Regions from separate parts of the Paenibacillus sp. J22FR21 genome, predicted to be linked through region 1. Evidence: riboswitches for the same ligand, from Rfam matches in the RefSeq annotation. Region 1 holds a riboswitch; each other region holds the start of a gene.

Region 1 (7,701 bases):
TGTGGTGGAAGAACAGTCCGAGCTTCAGATTGAGGACGTCAAAGGTTATATTAGAGACTTGTTCTCGAAGGTGGATTCCGCATTGTATAGAGCCAAAGACAATGGTCGTAATCGGGTAGTGAATTTATAAGGAGGACTGCGAATGTCGCGTAACGGACGTCTTACAGCGTGTGTGGCATCATGTGGAACAACACTAGCTGCAGCGAGTTTATGCCTACTTGCAAGTAAGACACCTACGCCTCTCGCTGTTCTAATCGGTACCGCTGCATTTGCAGCGGCAGCCCTGCCTATTGGTTATTTCTTAGGACTCAAATACGATCGATTGAAGGAAGCTTCCATTCTAGACAGTTTAACAGGATTGTATAATCGCAGGTTCATCGAGGCCAATTTCAAGAAGCTGGCGACTAAAGCAAAGCGCAATCGGAAGAAAATGACGGTCATGTTGCTCGATGTCAATGATTTCAAAGAAGTCAACGACCGTATGGGCCATAACCAAGGGGATACCGCGCTTGCGTTGATTGCAAGAACACTTACGGAATGCGCAACCTACGGTGAAATTATCGGCCGCTGGGGCGGCGATGAATTCATCCTTATTTGTCCCTATGCAGATGACAAAGGAATAGATCGAATCGTAAAGCTCATTCACGAACAGCTCTTTAGCATTTCATTGCGAACCGGATTACGATTGTCAGTTTCGGTTGGACATGCTTCGTTTCCGGAACACGGTATGGAGATTGGCCAGCTGCTGCAAACTGCGGACAAACGAATGTACGCAGAGAAATATGTCCGTAAAGCGCAGTTGACCGAACCGACAGCTTTACAAGCTTAATCCGGGAGCAAGCGGTAAAGGCGGGAATAAACACCGATGAGAAAAGTTCACATCAACTCCGTTCAGCCGGGAGAAAAGTTAGCTCGCCCTATTTTGCAGGAGAATGGGAACATATTGCTTGGCGCCGGTGTGGAGTTAAATCAACGATTTATCGACAGATTGGTTGGTTTAGGCATCGACATGCTTTTCATTGATGATCCCCTGACAGAGGGTTTGGAGCCAACTACGGCTATTCAAGACAGCACGCACAAAGCGGCATCGGATACGATTTACAAGACGATGAATACGCTTATGGATCAACAAGTTACGAAAGGGCGAACGATTGCCCCTGAGCTTGGCCGCACCTTCCGTAAGGTATTCGGCGACATTATGCAGGATCTCATTAGACGTGAAGATGTTATGGTCAGCTTGACGAACATTCACGTGGCGGACAGCTACTTGTTCCACCATTCCTTGAATGTCACGATACTTGCAGGCATTATGGGGTTAGCCAGAGGGTATAACCGAACGCAGCTCGAAGAGCTTGGCATGGGTGCGATGTTGTTCGATATCGGCATGACACGGCTGCCGAAAGAGATTTTGACGAAGACGACTGTATTGACGCCAAGCGAGCGGGCGCTCATGGAGAAGCATACCGAGGATGGCTTCAACATCATCAGAGCGCAGCATGATATTAGTTTACTCTCGGCACATTGCGCGCTGCAGCATCACGAGCGATATGATGGGACAGGTTATCCGCGCAAGCTTAAGCGGGAGGCTATTCATGAATACGCTCAAATCGTGGCGATCGCAGATGTATACGATGCGCTTACTTCTCCAAGGCCGCATCGCAAACGCTATACGCCATCGGAAGCGATCGAGTTTCTGTTCGCTGCTGGAAACACCTATTTTGATTTAGAATTGATCAAAATTTTCTGTAAGCATATATCCATTTATCCGGTTGCAACAACGGTACTGCTCAGTTCGGGGCAAATTGCCGTCGTTGCTTTGAACGACCCGCTCGCGGTTCATCGTCCAACGGTTCGGATCATCCGAGAGCCTGACGGAACAGCGCCTGCTACAGCATATCAGATCGACCTCAAAGACCAACATAAACTAATGATCGTGAAAGAACTGTAGGTAGGTTAGCATTCTGCTGACAACTGCATATCATCGATACTGGCAAACTTATCGAAAGGTAAGGACGCAAAGTTAAAGGGTCTAAATGTCCGCTCTTCATTATGTAAGCGAACAAATGACAGCCTGACTGCCGAAATGAACACCCGAGATATCTCGCGGTTCCGGAAGCGGCTCCAGTATTACATGAGGAAGCGCTTTTTCTGTTTTATAGCGCCGTACTGTCGTTGCGGGAGCGTTTCTTCATATGTGAAGGGGGAAAAGTAAATGTCAGGCTTAAATGAACGAATCGGATCAAGTAAACCTACCTTTACCATGAAAGCACTGCTCCACAGCCGTACGATGGTCGAGAAAGAAGGTTATGTTGCCACAGGGGTGCTTGCCCATGCAGAAGGCGAAATGATGGAAATCGAACTGACGGAATTCAAGAACTTCGAGCTCGGTGAACCGGTTAGTTTAACCGTCTATTCACCGGTCGGCATTCACCGGCTGCAATCGACGATTATTGCGAAGGCGGAAGGTTCTATTGCGGTTATTTTCCCAGCTCGCTCGCTAACGGGACTTGATGAGAAACGGGAATCGCCGCGAATTGATATTGAGGCAAGAGGCACGATATCGCGTACGTATTCGCAAGAGGTTGAAGGCTCCAAAGGGAATAAAATGACGATTGAAGCTACAGACAGCTTCGATATAGAGCTTAGAAATATAAGCGACACCGGGATAGGGTTTTCCTTGATGAGCCCACCGACGCTTGCGCAAGGTGATACTCTCGAAGTGAGCTTATCACTGGGCTTTAAACTGGATTGTAAGGTTGAAATTATCCGCAAGGATAATGGAAATGAATGGAAGTTTTACGGAGCTCGCTTTCAAGAGTTAGATGAGCAGCAGCAGCGGGCGCTTCGAGCTTATTTGCTGCGTATGCAAATTGAAGCCTATTTCAAGCTTAAGCAGGAGAAATTAACGGCTAAGAAGGGCAGATAAACGCGATTTCAGCGTTGCATATATAAGAAGGCGTTTGAACGGATGATGGTGATCCGGCAGCGTCTTCTTTTTTATAGTCGGACCGTCAATTATGGTACAATTGGAAAAATAACGTAAATCAGATGGGGTTTGAGCAAAAGGGGAAGTGGTTATGCGAAGTGGACTGGCTGCGCTAGCCGTGGCAATTATACTGGCTTGTTCGGCTTATCGCAACGGGATGTTCTTTGATACGATCTTTTATCGGTGGGAATGGATCATCATGGTCGTATGTATACTCGTCATTGGTGCGGGTTCGATTGTTCATTCTCGGAAAGAGGACAGACGGTTCAGCCAGCACGTGCCTTTATCAATCTACGGCCTGCTTGCGATGGCGATGTTATACGGGATTGCCCTGTTTCATCGACCGGCATCCACGCTTGGCAGCCTCGAGGAGGCATTGCGATGGATGGCCAATGCGGCTTTTGCCATTACATTGTACAGCTGGTTCTGTACCAGCTCCGACACGGCTGTGCGGCAGCAGCGTTTGAGATGGCTTTCTGCAGCGATTCAAGGCTCAGGCGCTTTCGTAATCGCTGGCGCAATTGCGGGTTGGATGGGATGGATCACGTTCCCTGAGATCATCATGACTACCGGTGATGTAAGGCTGTCGGCTGTTGGAGCGCGCTTGTCCGGGTTCATGCAATATCCGAATTTCCTAGGTGCTGTTGCAGGAGCCTATCTCCTGTATTATTTGGTCTTGCTAATTCGATCAAGGGCTGCTGCATTAACGTTCATAGGGGCTGCAGCAGCGGTAGTGCCGGGTGTCCTGGCACTGCTCCTGACCGAATCAAGGGGAGCGTGGCTTGTAACCGCGTTTGTATGGTTCGGCGGACTTCTGATGCTTCGAGGTAAAGAGCGCATAGCATGGCTTATCTATAGCGGCTGGGCTTTGATTGGCGGAGGGGCTGCGTATCGGGCTGTCGTTCAAGCAGGTTTGCGAAGCGGTAATGCAAGTACAGCTGCGGGCGTGGATGCCCAGTTTGCGCTGCATGGTGCGACTTCACAAGAAACCGTGCTATTGCTGATTATCTGCGTGGCTGCGCTTGCCGGATTTATAGGTTTGCAGTGGACGCTGGCAAGAGGAAGAGAGCAGCTGCTTAGCCGGATCGCATGGGGATGCTGGCTTGTAGGTTTACTTGGCATGATCATGCTGCTTCCGGCGGTCATTCAAGGACGGTTGAGCGGCGGGTACCAGACGGCCGGCGCACGGGGGTTATTCTATCAGGATGCGTGGCTGCTCATGAAAGAAGCACTGTTCTTCGGACGAGGCGGCGATACGTGGCGCATGCTGTTTACACAAGTACAGACAGCCCCTTATGTAGGAAATGAAGTACATAGCGGTTACATCGAAATTGCGCTCGATCTTGGCATTGTCGGGCTGTTGGTTTGTGCCATGGTCCTGTTCTTCCTGCTGCGGCAAGTGTGGCAATCGAATCGGATCGGCCTGCTGCCTATTAGTGTGCTGCTACTGCATGCGGCAGTGGATTTCGATATGTCCTTCGGGTATTATTGGCTCTTGCTGCTCAGCCTGGTAGTCTACTACTCCGGTGAGAGCACGGCGGAAGGAAGGCGCGCCATTCTTGCGGCGCCGCCGCTGCGATCGCTGCGGACCGCGCTGCTTGTCGCGGCCGCGGTAGGTCTAACCGCCGCTGCTGTGCTCAGCGTTCGGTTCGACCGTGCCGTGCAGTATCGCGAGGCGGCTGTGTCAGCCGCTCGCAGTGCTGCTGCGCAAACAGCCGCGCTTCGCGCGGCGCTCGAGTGGAATCCGTATTGGACGCGGATTCGACTCGAACTTGCAGCATTGGCACCGCCGCCGGAACGGGCGGTGCTGCTGGCGGCCGGACTGCGTTATGAGCCGCAGTCCGTGCCGCTCTTGTGGGCGCTCGGCGCAGCTGCAGCCGAGCAGAGCGATGTGCACGGCGCGGCGGCGTATTGGCGCCTCGCCTTGCACTATGATCGTTACGACCGCGAGAAGCAGACGGACGCGGTCGTCACGATGGCGCAGCTCGCGGATGGCATGCGAGCTGCTTCGCGCCTCGCGGATGCAAGGCTGGCCGCGCAGACGGCCGTTACCTTCTTCGAAGCGTATGAGGCGCAGAAGAACAACCCCGGCGTGAACGGCCGCAAGTTTGCCGTCACGGCAGCGTCCCAGGCAGCGGCGGATCAGAGCCGCCTGCTGCTCAAGCAGCTCGGCCCGGCGGCGAGCTAAGCAAGCTCTATCGTCTTGCTTATTACTATTTTGCGTCTTGCTTATTTCTATTTTCCATCTTGCTCCTTACCAATCTTCATCGTGCACAATCCCATATGTAGAAAGGAACATAGAATATGAATACAGCCGAATTTCAACAGTATGTAAAAGAATGGAGCGCGCTCCAAGGGTTCGACCAGAGCTCCATCGAGCAGAGGATGTTGTATTTAATGACCGAAGTCGGCGAGCTGGCTAAAGAAGTGCTGTCCGTCTCCTTCCATCCGGATGCGGAACGTAAAGCGAACCTGGGCCACGAGATGTATGATGTGGTTTGGAATATCTTCGATTTGGCGAATATGCTGGGTATCGATCTGGAGCAAGCCTTCAAAGAGAAGATGCAGATTAATAACACGCGCACGTGGGCTTAATCTACAAAACAGGCTCATCACCCGTGAGGATTGTCCACTCTTCCTCGTCAGGCTCGGCATAAGCTGTAAGCAACCCCCGAAAGGAGTGATGCTTATGGCAATATCACGCGTAAGACCGAAATATAATATGCCAAGCTCCGGCAAAGTCATCCGCACATCTGTGCCCAAAACGTTAAATGAAACCACGTTGACAGGACCTACGTTCAGTCGACTCTCTGTTGTTTGGGTCGCTCAGAACGGCGTTCCTTTCCTTACAACCGGCTTCTTCGCTCGTTTGTTCCGGAACAACCAAGTCGTCGCCACTGCTTTCTTCGACTCGTTCGGCGTTGTTCGCTTTAACAACATCACCACATTAACGAACGTGACTTACACGATCCGCACCTTTAATTCGAACGGTGTTCTGTTTCGTACACGTACCATTCCTTCCGGTGTTCAAACCTATGCCATCATTGGCTAAGCCGGATTTATCCATCCAACCTGCCTGCAAAACTCTCATTAACGACAACAGCAGCACGGCTCTTCAGAGAGAGCTGTGCTGCTGTTTTATGTTTCAGGGCTTGCCCCCATCATCCTCCGAAGGCATCGCGGAATGCCTTACATAGCTTAGGCTGTTCCACTTCCCATAACGCGGCGATATCGGCGCTGACATTCTCGTCAAACCAATCGGACAGCAGCTTTCGGTTGCTGGCATGCTCATGAATCCACTGCGAATGGAGAAAAACCTTTTGGACATAGAGCTTCTCGGCGAGCTCCATCTTGTCCTTGGGGATGTACACGCCAAGCCGTTTCACGGTGCGGTAAAGCTCGTTCTCGCAAGCGCGTCTGATTTTGCGTGCAGAAGGGTACTCCGAGGTGTGCTTTTGGGTGGAAGGTTTCATCGTAACCGACTCCTCTCTACCCCCTATATATGCACAAATGCACATCCTGGTCACAGTCCAGAAAGTCCGTTTCTGCCCGTAGCCAGCGGCATTTTCCCCAGTCCTACTGCACCACAATATACCCCACCATTGGCCCGCCGTTCGTTAGCGATGTATGTGTCAGACATATAATCGGATAGGTCCCGCGCTGATCGGCCGTGAAATGAACCACCGTCGTTTGCCCCTTATTCACTTCTCCTTTAACTCCAAGCTCCTGGATGACAAAAGGATGCGATTTCCCGTTAATGCCCGTAATGCGCAGCTCGACATGCTCGCCTTTATTCACGACGAGGGTGCCGGGATCGAATCGGTACACCTCCAGCTCCTTACCGTCATCTGTTTTGGTTTTGAACTCTCCGGTTACAAGCTGATAGACGCGCGACTTCTGCTGCAAGGCGCTTGCCGTTCTGGAATGGTTCCATCTTAGACTCGCGGCTGCAATGACGATGATGAGAACCAATAGGGTGAATAACCAGAGCTGTTTTCTGCTGACTACAAAAATATTCGACATGTTCGCTCACCCGGCTTTCCTACAAAAGGTACAGCTAGTCTATGCGAAAGCTCGGCCATGAATGCCTGCGGTGGAGGCGAGGTAGGGAAGTATGCTAGAATACTGGAAGAGAAGCTTCGATTCCGGCTGGAATTCGATAAGCCTCAATATAGGGAATGATAGGAGTTGACAGAGTGGCCTGGTTTCATGAAATAGTTGATTCATTGCTGCAATGGATTGAGAGTTTGGGGTATTTTGGAATTCTCATCGGCCTCATGATCGAAGTTATCCCGAGTGAAATTGTTCTGGGCTATGCAGGTTACTTGGTGCACGAAGGAAAGATTTCTTTTCTCGGTGCGGTCATATTCGGTACTATAGGCGCGGTAGCACAGCAATGGATCCTCTATGCAATCGGACGCTATGCGGGCCGACCATTCTTCGAGAAGTACGGCAAATTTATCAAAATCAAACCGAAGCATATCGACATCGCCGAACAGTGGTTTCTTCGTTATGGGTCAGGCATCGTATTTACGGCACGTTTTGTTCCGGTTATGCGTCAGGTAATTTCCATTCCTGCGGGGATGGCGCGGATGTCCTTCATGAGGTTTACGGTGCTCACTGCATTGGCTTCCATTCCATGGGCCATTCTCTTCGTGTACTTGGGCCGCTCGCTAGGGGCGAATTGGCACAATATCGATGAGAAAGCGGCACCG
Region 2 (7,701 bases), on a different contig from region 1:
TACCACGTACAGCAATGGAAAAATAATCAGAATCGACAGCAGGGTCAGAACCAGTACGATCCCTACATTGTTGCCGCCTAGTCTGCCCGCTTTAGCTGCGTGCATTTGCGCTCACCTCCATTAGAACAACGCGTTGTCCTTGCTGTATTTTCGAACGAGCAGATTCGTTGTCAGCACTAAGATGAGTCCGACAACAGCCTGATACAAGCTTGCTGCTGAGGCCATTCCGAGATCCCCGACGACGCGCAGCGATCGGTACACATACGTGTCCATGACGTCTGTTGTTGAGTAGAGCATCCCTGCGTCCCTCGGTATGAAGTAGAACAAGCCGAAGTCGGAGTAGAAAATACGGCCGATATTCAACATGGTCAGCATCGTAATGAGCGGTGTAATTAGTGGAATCGAGATGTTGCGAATCTGCTGTAAACGAGAAGCTCCGTCAATCGAAGCGGCTTCATAATAACTCGAATCAATCGCGAGCAAGCCGGTGAAGAAAATAATCGCGGTGTAACCGACGTTCTTCCACAGGTAAGTCAGCGTAAGAATGAGCGGCCAATAGGACGGATTGCCATACCAATCAATGGCCGTGCCGTGGAATTGTTCGACGATTTTATTGATGACGCCGTAAGTTGGATTAAGCAGAATGTAGGTGACAAACCCGACGACGACCCACGAGAGAAAGTAAGGGAAGAACAGGATCGTTTGAAAAATTTTCACGAGCTTTCTGCCCATTTCTGCCATCAGCAGTCCAACAATAACGGAGCAGATCGTCCCGACGACGATGAATACCCCATTCAACAGTAGCGTGTTTCGCGTTATCCGCATCGCATCCTGGGAGTTAAAGAAGAACTTAAAATTGTTTAAGCCCGACCAGGCGCTGCCCCAAATGCCATCGGCATAATTGATGTCTTTAAATGCGATCACGATGCCAAAGAGCGGCAGGTAATAGAAAATAAAGACGACGATGATCGCAGGCAGGCTGATCATGAATAAGCTTCTGCCTTTCGTGAAATGCTTCCATTCCTTCTTGAATACCGAAGTGATTCCTCTGCTCATGTGCTCCTCCTTTGTGCCGTTTTGCGATTTCGTTGTTTACGATTCTGAGCATACGGCCCACGGGGGCATCGGCGAAACTGCTCATTTTTGCAGCGTCAAAAAAGCACTGTACGATTTTCAAATTTGCCGAAAATCCACTGTACAAAAACAAAAAAAGGCCGCCGATACTGGGATCGGCGGCCTTTCTAAATCTGTGACGCGAATGTTCCGACTCACGACTACCCTTTCCCCCGCCCGGCAATATACTCACGCGGCGTCATGCCGAACTTCGCCTTGAACAATTTATAGAAATAGCTTTCATTCTCAATGCCCACTCGGCGCATGATTTCTTGAATGCTCAGCTTCGAGTTCTCCATCCACTCCACCGCTTTCGTCAGCCGGACTTGATTGATGTACTCCGGTATCGACATGCCGAAATGCTCCTTCGATATCTTGCTCAGCTTATAGGCGGAGAGTCGCATCATGCCCGAAATATCGGTCGCCGAGAGGGAAGAGTCGAAATAATTCGAATCGATGAAAGCCTTGATCGTATCTGCAGCTACCTGATTGCCTTCCTCGGCAGCTGATTTGCGCTCACTCGTCATCGTCTGAACCGCTTCAAGCAGCTGCTCCTCGAACTGCTCTGCCGTCTCCTCCTCATACAGCTCCCGATTCAGCAGCTTCGCATGAATATGAATCGGCTCCTTGAGGGAACGGTTCATTTCGTACACAGCTTTCTTCAAATGATGCACAACCTGCATGCTGACAAGCATAATATCGCTGTACTCCAGCTTGCGGATATAACGGAACAGCTCGCGGAATTTCTCTTCCGTTCGCACGGGATCGCCCTTCTTGACAACCTCGATGAACTTGCCTGTAAGCTCCATCACCTGCTCCATATCAATACTGCTCGTCTGCTCATCGATCTCAGCTTGCGTGATAATCGCCATATGGCCTCGCACATAACGATAGGAGCTGTTCGTGAAGGTGTGACTGTACGACGCCGCAATCGCTTGATAGTGTTCAATCGGCTCGCTGATGGCGACAGAGAAGGAAATTTTGTAATGCTCTTTAATGTAATGCTGCGCTTCCGACAGCAGCTCCTTAACCATCTCTGGCTGCGGCGCAGAATCAATATTGAGAAGGATCGTGAACGAATCATCCTTCATATCTACGGTTTGCTGAGCGAATGACCTGCTAATCACCTCTGTCGTTATGTTGGCGATTGCGAAGCGCAGAAGCTCTCGCTCAACCAAGCTCTTCGTCATGAACAGCTTATAGTTGTCGATACGCAGCACGCAAAGCAGAAACGGCTTCTCCTGCGACAACGCAGGATGGAGCGAATGCAGCGCCTCCCCGAATGCCGTGCCGCTCATACTGAAGCTGTCGACAAGCAAACGTTTGAGAAAATACAATTTCATAATGCCGGTATTATTGTTTTTCTCCAGATGATACTCGTACAGCTGCTCTCTTGATTTCTGATACACCTCGGTCAAATAGGAGAATTCATCCTTAGCTCCCGGAGCCACAGATCCGCCGCGTGAGGTCTGTTCCATCAGCCTTCTGACCGGCTTGTAGATCCCTCTTGAAACCGACAAGGTCAGCAGCAGCGCACCGGCAAAGATCGCCAATGTAATGAGCAGAATCGTATCCAGCAGCTGCTTCAAGTTCGCATACGCCTCTTTGTAAGGCTTCGCATCAAGCAGTGTCCAGCCGGTCTTCTCCAGACGAATATACGAGATGATATATTTCTCGCCGCCAATGCTTTGATTAAAGAAACCTGACGGCTGCGCAGCCAAGCCTTCTGAGCTGCCCGCCTGGTCCACATAAGCTTGCCTAATCGTATTCGCGAATGTTGAGGTTTGTACCGGATTACCCGGATCGGTCTCAATCAGCCCATTGCCGCTGTCCAAGATGTAGAGCTCACTTCGCGCGCCGGCCTCAATCCGGTTAATCGCACGGATGTTATCGACGAGCCAGTCCAGCTTTATGTTCAGAATGATGGCGCCATCCATACGGTTATCGCGATCCGTCGTCTCATACATCACATAGCTTAATACCGTATTCGCAGCAGCTCCGGCTGCGCCTTGATCAGCGGCTTCCGCACTGCGTCGCACGATTGCACGGAGCACCGGAATGTTCGTATAGCTTTGCAATACTTTATCGAGCTCTGCGTCCTTATGATACAAATCGCCATATGTCGAGTAATATAGTTTCTTATGATTGTTATAGATGTAGATGGACTGAATGAATGGATTGTTCGCCACAATCGTCGCGTTTAGTTTATTAATGACATTCAAATGCTCGTACGTTTCCTCATCGTTCAAATACATAAGCGCCTTCACGTCGTTGCTGCCATAGGTGGAGAGGGTAATATTGCGAATCATCGTATCGAGATAATCGATGTTGTATTTCATCTGCGAGAGTACCTTCTGGCTGTTCTCGTATTCGCTCTTGAACACCTTCTTCTCTACATTCACATACACAAGCGTGGAGAACGAAACGACGATTAGCAAAATAATGCTGGTGATCCACAAGAATATGCGCAGCAAATATTTCTTCTCTTGAAACAGACGAATGAAGCTCATAAGCAAGTACCACCCTTGTTATTCAATCTTTGCTTCCCAAACCGAACTGCCGTAATGAATGTCCGCTTTGCATATATGCCCGGCAACCGCAATCGGCTGCTTGCCTTCTGCCGCGTGCAATAACTGAAGGGCAGCACTTCGTCCCATATCATAGAAAGGCTGGTTCGCACCTGTAATATCCAGTCGGAGTTTCCCGTTCAACCCCTGCGCATCATAAGTAACAAAGGACATCTCGTCCGGGACGCGCTTGCCAAGCCGCTCAAGTGCAGCGAGCGCAGCCTCGGCAATCTGATCATTCGCTGCAAATACAGCCGTGTACCGCGTCATCTCCAGTGCATTCGCAAGCCGAGCAACAAAGTCTTCGAACTCGCTCTCGAAATTCTCGAACCGGGTCGGGATGCATAAGTCGTATTCAGCTTCAAAAGAAACGCCTGCTTCAATAAACGCTTGTCTCATGCCAAGCAGCCGTTCATAGAACGTGCTGAGGTCCGAATTGCGTACGAATGCAATCCGCCGATGTCCCTTGGCAAGCAGCAATTTCGTAAGCGAATACGCGCCTGAAGCGTTATCGCTCGTCACAAAAGGAATATCGGTGTCCCATACGCGCCTATCCAGAAAAATGACCGGAATGCCGCAACCCGCTAACTCCTCGTAGATCTGCCGACTGCGAGGCTCGTCCTGGCCGCCGTGAATCGGACTCAGAATAATCCCCTCCACTCGCCTTGCAATCGCGCTCGCAACGAATGACTCCAGCTTATCTAGGCTGCGATTATCGCTGCTGCTCATGAGCTGATAGCCCTTCGGCTGAAGCACATCCTCGATCCCGCGCAGAGCGGCTCCCCATAGCGGATTATCGATACCGATAACCGATGCAGCAATGAGTCCGCTCCCGTTCCCATTCCCGCTCCTTATTCGACTGGTCGGCTGAGACAAGAGCCCTCCATCTGCCAAATATGTACCTCGGCGATTATCTCGTGTCAGAAGCCCTTCCCCACACAATTCCTTAATCGCCTTCTCTATTGTATTAACGCTGGATTGATAGGACTCCGCCAAATTCCGGCTGGAAGGCAGGCGTGAAGTGTCCCTCCACTCTCCAGCATGTATGCGCTTTCGAATATCTTCCTTAATCCGGTGATACGGGAATATAGTCAGCCTATTCACCTTCATCTCTGCTAGATTAGCTTGACTATATGATATGTGTATCATCTGTGTCAATCCAGAGTCTGAAATTGATGAACCACATGTATATAGGCCTACTTTTATGAACCTTTAGTCCTTCACTTACGCAACTAAGACATCAATATCACCTATAAATACCAACTCTATCCTTTTAAATAGGTTCCAGAGACTCATTCGCTAGTTTGAGATATTATGGAAAATAGAAATAGCGCTAAATTCCTACATTATTCGTCAAAACTGAATCATTTTTCGCAGGCAAACCCTACGAAAGCAGGGGACGCAAAGTCAATAGGTCTAAGTCTATTCTCCTATAAATGCAATGAGATACGACAGCCAGACTGCCGAAGTTAATCTGCTGACCTTGGTTCTCCAAGCGGGAAGATGCGTATCGGTCTGTTACCGCCATCTTGCTTCGAGCCCGAGGATTTTTGTATACCTATTTGACGTAGAAAGGATGTGTACGGCTTGGCAACCCCTTACGAGCAGTTTAGTTCTAAGCTTCTGACATACACATTAATATTCCTTATTCTGTCTTCTATTCCCATATATGTAACCGTTCTTGCACTTGAGCTAATTACCTTTCAAGTCTTTATTCGATTCGTCGCTTCCGTTATCCCGCTTGGCGTTGTGCTCTACTTCATTTACCGACAAACCTATCAAACGCTCAAAGGAAAAGTCATTATTTCAGCCTATTCGTTCCTGCTCTGCTTCATCGTCATGTGGTTTATCCCAACATCAAACTCCGGCACCGTGGTTTTCCTCTTTGCGCTTCTCTCCCTCATCTATCTGGACCGCTTTGTGACACTAATGGCAAGTGGATATGGCATCCTTGTACTCATCACCCATCAATTATTCAACCCCTATATGCTCGCAACGGATCTGCTCTACCGAATTGTTCAATTCACCTTGTTCACCATGAGCTGTATCACCTGTGTCAGCGTTTGCATCATTGGACGCCGAATCATCGCACATGCGCAGCGAAGCGAGAAGAAAGCGCTGGATAACGAGAATCGGTACCGGCAAATTTTCGAGCTGTCTCCCGAAGCTAATATTGTACAGATCGACTATAAAATCGTTCACATGAATCGATCAGGGCTAACGATGTTAGGCGCACAGCATCTGGATGAGTTAGTCGGCGTCAATGTGTTTGACATCGCATTGCCGGAGTATCACGAGATGATGCGAACCAAATCAACCGACCTCATAGAGGGCCACACTGCCGTTAATCACGCGGAGCTCTGCATTTACAAGCTAAACGGTGAAGTGATCGACGTTGAAACCAATTCCATCTCGATTCTATTTCACAATCAGCCCGCGATCCTATCAAACTTCCGAAATATAACGGAAACGAAGAAGGCTCGTGAAACCATCAACTATATGGCCTATCACGATCAACTGACTGATCTTCCCAACCGCTATCAATTAATAACGAAGCTCGATGCAGAGCTCCGGTATGCGGTACACAAACCATGCAGCTTCGCTCTCCTGTTCCTTGATATGGACAGGTTCAAATCCATCAACGACACATTCGGTCATCCACTGGGGGACCGTCTGCTCAAGAGCTTCGCGAAACGGCTTCAGGCATCGCTGCAGCCAGCTGCATTTGCGGCCAGACTTGCCGGCGACGAGTTTGTCATCCTGCTGCCGAATATCGATGCTGAAACGGTGGGGACGCTTGTTGGCCCTCTGCTGGAGCGGCTCTCTGAACCTTTTATTCTCAGAGGTCAAGAAATCATCGTTACGACAAGCATCGGAATCGCTATGTATCCCAAAGACGGGAAGGATGCCGATACGCTTCTGATTCTCGCAGATGCGGCTATGTATGCGGCTAAGAGGCGGGGAAGAAACAACTACGCCTTCTATAGTAATGAGATGAACGAAGTTAATTTACGGAAAATGATGCTGGAGCAGGACTTGCGCAAAGCACTGCAGCAGGGAGAGCTGCATTTGCTCTATCAGGGCAAGAAGGATTTGCAAGCTGGCAGTTTGAACGGCTTCGAGGCTCTCCTTCGTTGGACGCATCCCAAGTTCGGCGCCGTTCCTCCGGCTGAATTTATTCCGCTTGCGGAAGAAACAGGGCTTATTGTTCCGATAGGAGAGTGGGTCATACGGCAGGTATGTAATCAAATCAATGCTTGGAAGCAAGCGGGCTTGTCTCCTTTGCCGGTGTCCGTGAACTTATCGGTTCGCCAATTCAAACAGGACAACCTGATTGATATGCTGAAGGCGATCCTGCTCTCCACTGCGGTTGAACCACGGCTCATTGAACTTGAAATTACAGAGAGCGTTGCTTCATCGAATTTCGAAGCCCCGCTTATTGAGAAGCTGCATGAAATGAAGGCGCTCGGCGTTGCTATTTCGATTGATGACTTCGGAACCGGATACTCATCGCTTAGCTATCTGCGCCTTTTTCCCGTGGACACCCTTAAGATGGACAAATGCTTCATTCGCAATATTGGTCACAATCAAGATGATCTGGCAATCGTCACGGCGATCATCGGTATGGCTCATAGTCTCAAGCTTCAAGTCCTCGCTGAAGGGGTTGAGAACGAGACTCAGCTTGCACTCTTAAAGGAACAGCGCTGCGACGGTGCTCAAGGCTATCTCATCGGCTACCCTATTGCGGCTGAGGAAGTGGAGCTGCTGATTACTCCGGTCCATGAGCTAAGCAATTCGTAGGGGAGTACAAGCCCGTTCCTATGATGGCCCGAACTCCCTCCAAGCTGCTTGATCATCATTAGGTTTGCTGTTCATAGGCGAGCTGATGGCCATCCTCGAATCCTTTGGCAAAGCCGAGGTTATAGCCTTGATTATAAGCATTATCGAAGGCTCGATTATAACCCGGACTGCTTAAACCCCGCTTCCTTCCACGCTTCTGCTTACGCACGGAAGATTTGCC
Region 3 (7,701 bases), on a different contig from region 1:
AACGGATGCGCAGCGAGTTCGTTGCGAACGTGTCACATGAGCTGAAGACACCGATTACTGCGGTAAAAGGTTTCGCGGAGACGCTACTTGGCGGCGCCGTGGATGATCCGGAGACCGCACGCTCCTTCTTGCAAATCATTTATGACGAGAGCGACCGCTTGAACCGGCTTATCGGCGACATCTTGGAATTGTCCAAGATTGAGTCCCGCCGAGTACCGCTGCAATTCTCGCCGATCGAGCTGGCGTCATTCGTGGAGAAGACGGTGGAACTGATGCGTGCAGAAGGGTTGCAGAAGCAAATTCGATTATCTTATAAAGCAGATCGGGATGTTTATGTGGAGGCAGATGAAGATCGCCTGCGACAAATCATCATGAACCTGCTCTCGAACGGAATTAACTACACGCCTGAAGGTGGTAGTGTTTCCATCGTCGTTGAACCGGTTGGCGGGGACAATTACGAATCCGTGCGTATTCACATATCCGACACAGGTATCGGTATACCGAAGAAAGATTTGCCGCGAATATTCGAGCGTTTCTACCGAGTGGACAAGGCAAGATCCCGCAGTTCAGGCGGCACCGGGCTGGGGTTGTCGATCGTGAAACATCTTGTTGAGCTGCACAAAGGAACGATATCTGTAGAGAGCCGAGTGGGCAGCGGCTCGACGTTTACGATTGAGCTGCCGGTCCTACAATAGCAATGAGCCAGTAATTGGGGTTTCCCCTTCCTCTGAACAATGCTATCATGGTTATGAACGTAGAACGAGTTACCATGCCGAGTATTAGCAGCGGCATGCGTGGAAGCCAGGGGGTCAACATGTCACAGAAAGTGTTGGTCATTGAGGATGAGCCGACGTTAGCCAGATTACTCTCGTATAACCTTTCACAGGAAGGTTATGACACGACTGTCATTGATCATGGTGCAGAAGGCTTGCAGGTTGCTTTGCAGCGCGCATTTGATCTTATCATTCTAGATATCATGCTGCCAGGCATGAACGGTTTCGAGATCTTATCCCGCTTGCGGCAGAGTGGCAACCGTACGCCGGTTATCGTACTGACAGCCCGCAATGCGGAAGAAGAAGTTGTGCAAGGCCTTAAGCGAGGCGCCGATGATTATATGACTAAGCCATTCGGCGTGGCCGAGCTTCTTGCGCGTGTATCTGCGGTGCTCCGCAGAACCGGTCAAGATGAAGGCAAGCTGACGGAGTCCACGGACAAAGTCATAACGGCCGGTGATTTATCGATTTATCCGGAACGCTATGAGGTCGTCCTTAATGGCGAAACCGTACCGCTGCGGCCGAAGGAATTCGAAGTGCTGCTCTATCTTGTTCAACGTCCCGGCGTTGTCGTTACCCGCGATGATCTTATGAATGTCGTATGGGGCTTCGACTATTTCGGCGGACAGCGAACGGTAGACGTCCATGTCAGCTCCTTGCGCAAGAAATTGGAACTGGGCCAGCAATCGGTCGAAATTGAATCCATACGCGGCGTAGGCTATAAGCTGGTTATGCCGAAGAAGCTAGGTTCACCTAAATAAGGTGAACTTTTTTTTGTCTATTATCGAAGCAAATAATGGTAAAATCACTTTAGAAACTAATGGAGGTGCTTAGAGAATGGTTGCTTATGGTTGGTGCAGAGGGATCGAGGACGCGGAGCTGCTTCACAAATACGGGTTTGACTACATCGAGTGTCCTCTGTCCGCTCTGCAGTTGGAGAACGAAGCCTTGCATCAAGAATTGCTGCGTGCTTACAAGGAAAGTCCACTGCCTGTTTATGCGTTTAACTTATTTTTCCCAGGGGATATTAAAGTGGTTGGTCACAATGTAGAACCAGAGCGTATCCGGCGCTATGTATATCGTGCTGCGCAAGCGATGAATGAGATCGGTGCGAAAATTTCCGTGCTTGGAAGTGGGGGAGCGCGCAACATTCCGGATGGATGGGAGCGTAATCGGGCGGAGGACCAGATGCTTCACTTACTTAGCTGGATTTCGGAGGAGTTTACGGGAAGCGGCGTAACGCTGGCTATTGAACCGCTGAACAAGAAAGAGACGAATCTGATCGGCTCTGTGGCCGAAGCTGTTTATTTGGCGAAACAAATTAATCATCCTGCCATTCGGGTGCTGGCTGATTTCTATCACATGGATGAGGATAGCGAAGCGCTGGACACATTGACTGCTAATAAGGACTGGCTTGCGCATATTCACATCGCAGATACGGGCAGACTATCACCGGGAACCGGGCGATATCCATACGCGGACTTTGCCGCACAGCTGACAGCAGCAGGCTACAAGGGCGGAATTTCCGCGGAATGCAGCCTTCAGCAACCAGACGAGGAATTATCGGCTAGTCTGACTTTCATGAAACAACAATTCCATCGGCTGGGCTGATTTCCTGGACATTACGGTTAAGCGCGGTTCCACTCCAGCATTTTCTTCTGAAATTGCTTTGGGGAGCAATCATTGTATTTCTTGAACATTTTGTAGAAATGGGCCATGTTCGGCATGCCGATCCGGTCCCCTACCTCGGAGACGCTGAGGTCCTTCGTGAGCAGAATACGTTCGGCCCATTTGATCTTGCGATAATTCACATACTCTGTGAAGGACATCCCGATCGCCTTCTTGAAGAATTTCACAAAATAATAGTAGCTCATATTGGCGAGCTTCGAAACTTCTTCTACTTGGATGCGGTCGGTCAGATGTTCTTCCACATAGTCAATCACACCTCGCAGACGAGCACGATCAAAGTCATCATGATCAGCAAGCACTTTCCTGGAATCTCCCCGGATGAGCAGAAGGAGCAGCTTCTTTATGTACATGCTGACGGCAAGCTCATACCCGCTTTGCTTGGTCGTGACTTCTTGCAGAATGCCGCGGATACATTCCGACGCCTCTGCTCGTGCGGATTCATCTTCTTGAAAAATGTAGTTGGCTCGGCTGAGCGGATTCTTCGTTTCGGAGAAAAATCGCATATAAGGCATTGAGCTTTGGTCAATAAATTGCTCCAAATCGAACTGCAAGACGATATAATTCAGCGGGCTGCTCATGCTGCGATCGCGATGAAGCTGCCTTGCACCGATCAATGCGATGTCGCCCGTTTGTAGTTTTATGCACTCATCTTCAATATTTACGTCAAGTTCGCCGGTGATCACAAGCAGCAATTCGATTTCTCGATGATAATGCCAATTGATAAATAGATCGTTATTCCGCAGGGATTGGAACACTTTGATGGAGAGCAGCGGGTTCTCGTAAACGACCTTCTCATTATAAAATTCCACGGTACCATCCCTTCAATAACAAAATCACATAAAACCATACCTATATAGCGCCTATATTTTAGTGGACAAGTTCGGATATACTGTAGTCATTGTATGTCTCTCTATCTAGCTGACACACATACTACAAATTATATCATTTCGAGGCTCATGGAGGTAGAAATTTAAAATGTCAAAAGTACGTGTAGGCATTATTGGCTGCGGCGGTATCGCCAACGGTAAACATCTCCCAAGTTTGGCCCAAGTCAAAGACGCTGAAATCGTAGCTTTCTGCGATATCATTGTTGAGAAGGCTGAACAAGCAAAAGCGAAATACGGTACAGAAGAAGCAAAAGTATATTCTGACTATAAAGAATTGCTTCAAGACGGATCGATCGACGTCATCCACGTTTGTACGCCTAACGATTCCCATGCGGTTATCTCCATCGACGCATTGGAAGCTGGCAAACACGTGCTTTGCGAGAAGCCAATGGCTAAAACAGCTGCTGACGCTCGTAAAATGCTTGAAGTAGCACAACGTACCGGCAAAAAACTCAGCATCGGTTACAACAACCGTTACCGCGCAGACAGCCGTTACCTGAAAGAAGCTTGCGATGCAGGCGAGCTTGGCGAAATTTACTTCGCTAAAGCACATGCAATCCGTCGTCGTGCTGTTCCGACATGGGGCGTATTCTTGGATGAAGAGAAACAAGGCGGCGGACCGCTTATCGATATCGGTACTCACGCACTTGACCTTGTATTGTGGATGATGGACAACTACAAGCCGAAAGTCGTTCTTGGCCGCGCTTACCACAAGCTGTCCCAAAACGAGAATTCTGCGAATGCTTGGGGCCCATGGGATCCAAAACAATTCACAGTTGAAGATTCCGCTTTCGCTATGATCACAATGGAGAACGGTGCAACTGTAATCCTTGAATCCAGCTGGGCGCTTAACTCGCTTGAAGTCGATGAGGCTAAAGTTTCCCTCAGCGGTACTAAAGCAGGCGCTGACATGAAAGACGGTCTTCGTTTCAATGGCGAGCACAACAGCCGCCTATATGTAAACAAAGTTGAACTGAACAGCGGCGGCGTTGCTTTCTATGAAGGCGCGAGCGAAACTGCAGAAGTTCTTGAAGCTAGCATGTGGATCGATGCAGTTAAGAACGACAAAGAAACTTTCGTTAAACCAGAGCAAGCGCTTGTGGTTTCCGAAATTCTTGAAGCGATCTACGAGTCTTCCCGTACGGGCAAGGCTGTATACTTCGAGTAGTAGAACAACCAATGAAGCCGGAGATGGCCTTGTCATCTTCGGCTTTTTTTGCATCGTTAATGATGTTACATATTTTTTGGGAGTTCGACAAAATCAGTCAAAGTTCTACGTTATTCGCTCTGTACAGTTCTGTGAAAACACCTATAATGAGAATTAAAAACGAATAATCTAGAAAAATTTTACAACTAAATACCTAAGATAAGGGCAAACCATAGGAAACTATGGGACGCAAAGCCGTGGCCTAAGGGATCACTTTCTGTGATGCTAAGGTAGACAAGGCTGCCGAGTAGATGGAATCCATCCTATTCGGGTGGTTTTTTTATTGCCATTTTGCATCCTGCATGCTAAGTCAATGATCCGGAGGAAGGTTAGCATGGCACCCATCGCACTCGTCGCCATTTCATTCGTACTCGTATTCAGCTCTTCCTTAATCCTCTTTCATCTTTACGGGCGCATGAATGCAGCCAGGTACACGACTTTCTTTTGGCTTATGAGTGCTGCTTTTGTTTTTAGTATCGGGGTTTGGTCCATGCACTTTGTGGCCTTGCTGGCGTATCCGTTCCCGGTTAAGGTGATGTATCATTTCGGTTATGTGTTTCTCTCGATGGGTGTTTTAATCGTCTTGTCGGCGTTAGCGCTTCTCTTGTTCGAACGTGCTTCAGGGCGAAATCGGACAAGCTTGCTCGTTCTAGGCAGCCTGGTACAGACGTGTGGCATCGTAGGGATGCACTACATCGGGATGAGAGCCATCAAAGCCCATGCGACGCTTCATTATCAGTCATCCACAGGTTTTATTTCAATCGTCGTTCTGGCTCTCGTGCTTGGTTTCATCTTCACAAGACAGCGATTCCAACTCCATCGGCAAAGCCGGTTGCGGCAGTTCATCCACGCTCTATCGCTATCCGTCGCTATTGAATTTCTGCATTACAGCAATATGCCCATGATGCATGGCATTACAACGCTGCATGCAGGTGAATCTGTGGCTTTATCGCAAAATCAGTTCTTTCTCGCCATTAGCATAAGTTTGATCGTTTCCGTCATCTGCATGTATTCGATCGTCATTATGATGATTGACAGCCGCTTAAAGCAAAGTGAAGAACGACTTAAACGGATGAATGAAGCCTATTCGCATATTTTAGATTCTGTGGCTGAGGGGATCTACCGTTTGGACGAGCGTGGCAAGGTTATCTTCTGGAATCAAGCCGCTGTGAACTTAACCGGGTTTGAGGCGAACGAAGTACTCGGGCGTAAGGTTGGGCTTCGGGCTATTAAGCCTGCGGGTGAGGAATGGGACCCTATCGAGAAGGTTCATCGCACCGGCAACGCTGAATATGTGGCGGATGACTTGTTTCGCCGGAAGAATGGTTCGACGTTCCCGGTGGAATATCATATTACGCCTATGCAAGGTAAAGGTGAAGGTGAACAAGCCGGTGTTGTTATAAACTTCACGGATCTGACGCAGCGCAAAGAGCAAGAGTCGTTCATTGTGGAGTCGGAGAAGCTGTCGATGGCAGGCCAGCTGGCTGCAGGTATCGCACATGAGATTCGAAACCCGCTTACGGCGATTAAAGGATTTATGAAGCTGTTTCAGAACGGGATGACCAAAATGGAGTATGTCACCATTATTACGTCTGAGATTGTTCGCATGGAAGGCATCATCAACGAGCTGCTCCTGCTTGCGAAGCCGCAAATCAGCCGGTTTCAAGCGACTAATCTATGTGAGCTGCTAGCCGCTGTCTATACGCTGCTGGAATCACAGGCTAATCTAAACAATGTGGATATCAAGCTGCATTTCTCGGAGCCGGAGCTGCATGTCTATTGCGATGAAAGCCAGATCAAACAAGTATTTATCAATCTCATCAAGAACGCAATCGAAGCAACGGAGGGCGGCGGCGAAATTCGGGTTGCCGTAGAACGGGTCGGCAACCAGTTGATAACCTCGATTGCAGACACTGGCTGCGGTATTCCGGGGGAAGTGCTTGAGCAGGTGGGAAGACCCTTTTATACGACGAAGGAGCAGGGAACTGGACTTGGACTTATGATCAGCAACAAAATCATTTCCAGTCATGGCGGGACAATTTCTATTGCCAGCAAGATGGGAGAGGGCACGACGTTTCAAGTAACACTCCCTGGGGGGTATCGAAATGGTGCATAATCATATCGAAGGAAGCTACAACTGGTTCTTGGTATGTCTGTCGTTTATTATTGCGCTGTTCGCTTCCTATACGGCATTGAATATAGCCAGACGCGTGCTGTTGTCTGAGGGCTGGAAGAAGAGAGGATGGCTGCTGGGCGGAGCAGTCGTTATGGGTGTTGGGATTTGGTCGATGCATTTCATCGCGATGCTCGCTTTTCATTTGCCAAGCGGAGTGACCTATGATTTTGTAACCGTTCTCGTATCGATTGGTGTTTCTATTGTCGGCGCTTTTATCGGTTTCGGTATTGCCAGCCATTCCGGTCGCGGTACGCTGAGACTGATTGTGGGTGGTACCATTATGGGGCTTGCAATCACCGGCATGCATTACATTGGCATGTATGCCTTGACGGGAATTACGGTTACTTATAGCCCCTATATCTTCACACTTTCGATACTTATTGCCGTGCTGGCATCGATTGTTGCCTTACTTTTCTCCTTCCGCAGAAATAATCATTATTGGCTGAGCGGCTTCATCATGGGTATCGCTGTCACAGGTATGCATTATACGGGCATGTCAGCGGCTCGAATGTCGATGCCGGTCAATATGCTAAGTCGTACGGCCGATGCGCAGGCAATGGATTTTATCGAAATGGCGATCTATGTAGCCTTTGGCACAATCGTGATTATGGCTGTCAGCTTGATCAGCTCGATGAATGTCGATAAGAAGCTGTCCGAGCAATTGTCGCTTAAAGGCTCGATACTGGAGTCGGTGATCGACTGCCTAATCATGTTTGATCATAAAGGAGCCATATTTGAATTTAATCCGGCAGCGGAGAACCTCTTCGGTTATTCGCGAAGCGAGGTCATCGGCAAATCGATTGAAGAGGTGCTGATGCCTGGGCTGCCTCGAGATATGACGTCGAAGAACGGAATGCTGTGCAGCGGTGATATAACGGTGCTTGGCAAACGGATAGAGACGATGCTCCCGCGAGGGTATCAAAGCGAATTTCCAGCAGAAATTATCGTCACCCGTATCCGCAGAGAGAA

The links. A riboswitch is a leader RNA that binds a small molecule or an ion and turns the genes downstream of it on or off. The one in region 1 is predicted to bind cyclic di-GMP.
Region 2: another riboswitch for cyclic di-GMP. It lies ahead of AC0YNS_RS12775 (putative bifunctional diguanylate cyclase/phosphodiesterase); the one in region 1 lies ahead of AC0YNS_RS16980 (PilZ domain-containing protein).
Region 3: another riboswitch for cyclic di-GMP. It lies ahead of AC0YNS_RS13585 (ATP-binding protein); the one in region 1 lies ahead of AC0YNS_RS16980 (PilZ domain-containing protein).

The regions. Positions count from the first base shown of each region.
Region 1 is NZ_JBWDNJ010000004.1:329,838-337,538, reverse strand. Features, by position in the region: gene AC0YNS_RS16995 (histidine kinase N-terminal 7TM domain-containing diguanylate cyclase) at 1-130, shown strand, start outside; gene AC0YNS_RS16990 (GGDEF domain-containing protein) at 143-829, shown strand; gene AC0YNS_RS16985 (HD-GYP domain-containing protein) at 866-1,948, shown strand; cyclic di-GMP riboswitch class I at 1,980-2,083, shown strand; gene AC0YNS_RS16980 (PilZ domain-containing protein) at 2,213-2,926, shown strand; gene AC0YNS_RS16975 (O-antigen ligase family protein) at 3,078-5,174, shown strand; gene AC0YNS_RS16970 (MazG nucleotide pyrophosphohydrolase domain-containing protein) at 5,291-5,581, shown strand; gene AC0YNS_RS16965 (hypothetical protein) at 5,676-6,038, shown strand; gene AC0YNS_RS16960 (dehydrogenase) at 6,148-6,459, opposite strand; gene AC0YNS_RS16955 (cupredoxin domain-containing protein) at 6,563-7,009, opposite strand; gene uptA (undecaprenyl phosphate transporter UptA) at 7,183-7,701, shown strand, end outside.
Region 2 is NZ_JBWDNJ010000003.1:469,181-476,881, reverse strand. Features, by position in the region: gene AC0YNS_RS12795 (carbohydrate ABC transporter permease) at 1-105, opposite strand, end outside; gene AC0YNS_RS12790 (ABC transporter permease) at 121-1,056, opposite strand; gene AC0YNS_RS12785 (AraC family transcriptional regulator) at 1,275-3,623, opposite strand; gene AC0YNS_RS12780 (GntR family transcriptional regulator) at 3,642-4,784, opposite strand; cyclic di-GMP riboswitch class I at 5,047-5,148, shown strand; gene AC0YNS_RS12775 (putative bifunctional diguanylate cyclase/phosphodiesterase) at 5,268-7,481, shown strand; gene AC0YNS_RS12770 (hypothetical protein) at 7,540-7,701, opposite strand, start outside.
Region 3 is NZ_JBWDNJ010000003.1:660,136-667,836, forward strand. Features, by position in the region: gene pnpS (two-component system histidine kinase PnpS) at 1-695, shown strand, start outside; gene AC0YNS_RS13565 (response regulator transcription factor) at 815-1,534, shown strand; gene AC0YNS_RS13570 (sugar phosphate isomerase/epimerase family protein) at 1,611-2,384, shown strand; gene AC0YNS_RS13575 (AraC family transcriptional regulator) at 2,402-3,271, opposite strand; gene AC0YNS_RS13580 (Gfo/Idh/MocA family protein) at 3,438-4,517, shown strand; cyclic di-GMP riboswitch class I at 4,711-4,804, shown strand; gene AC0YNS_RS13585 (ATP-binding protein) at 4,891-6,672, shown strand; gene AC0YNS_RS13590 (bifunctional diguanylate cyclase/phosphodiesterase) at 6,662-7,701, shown strand, end outside.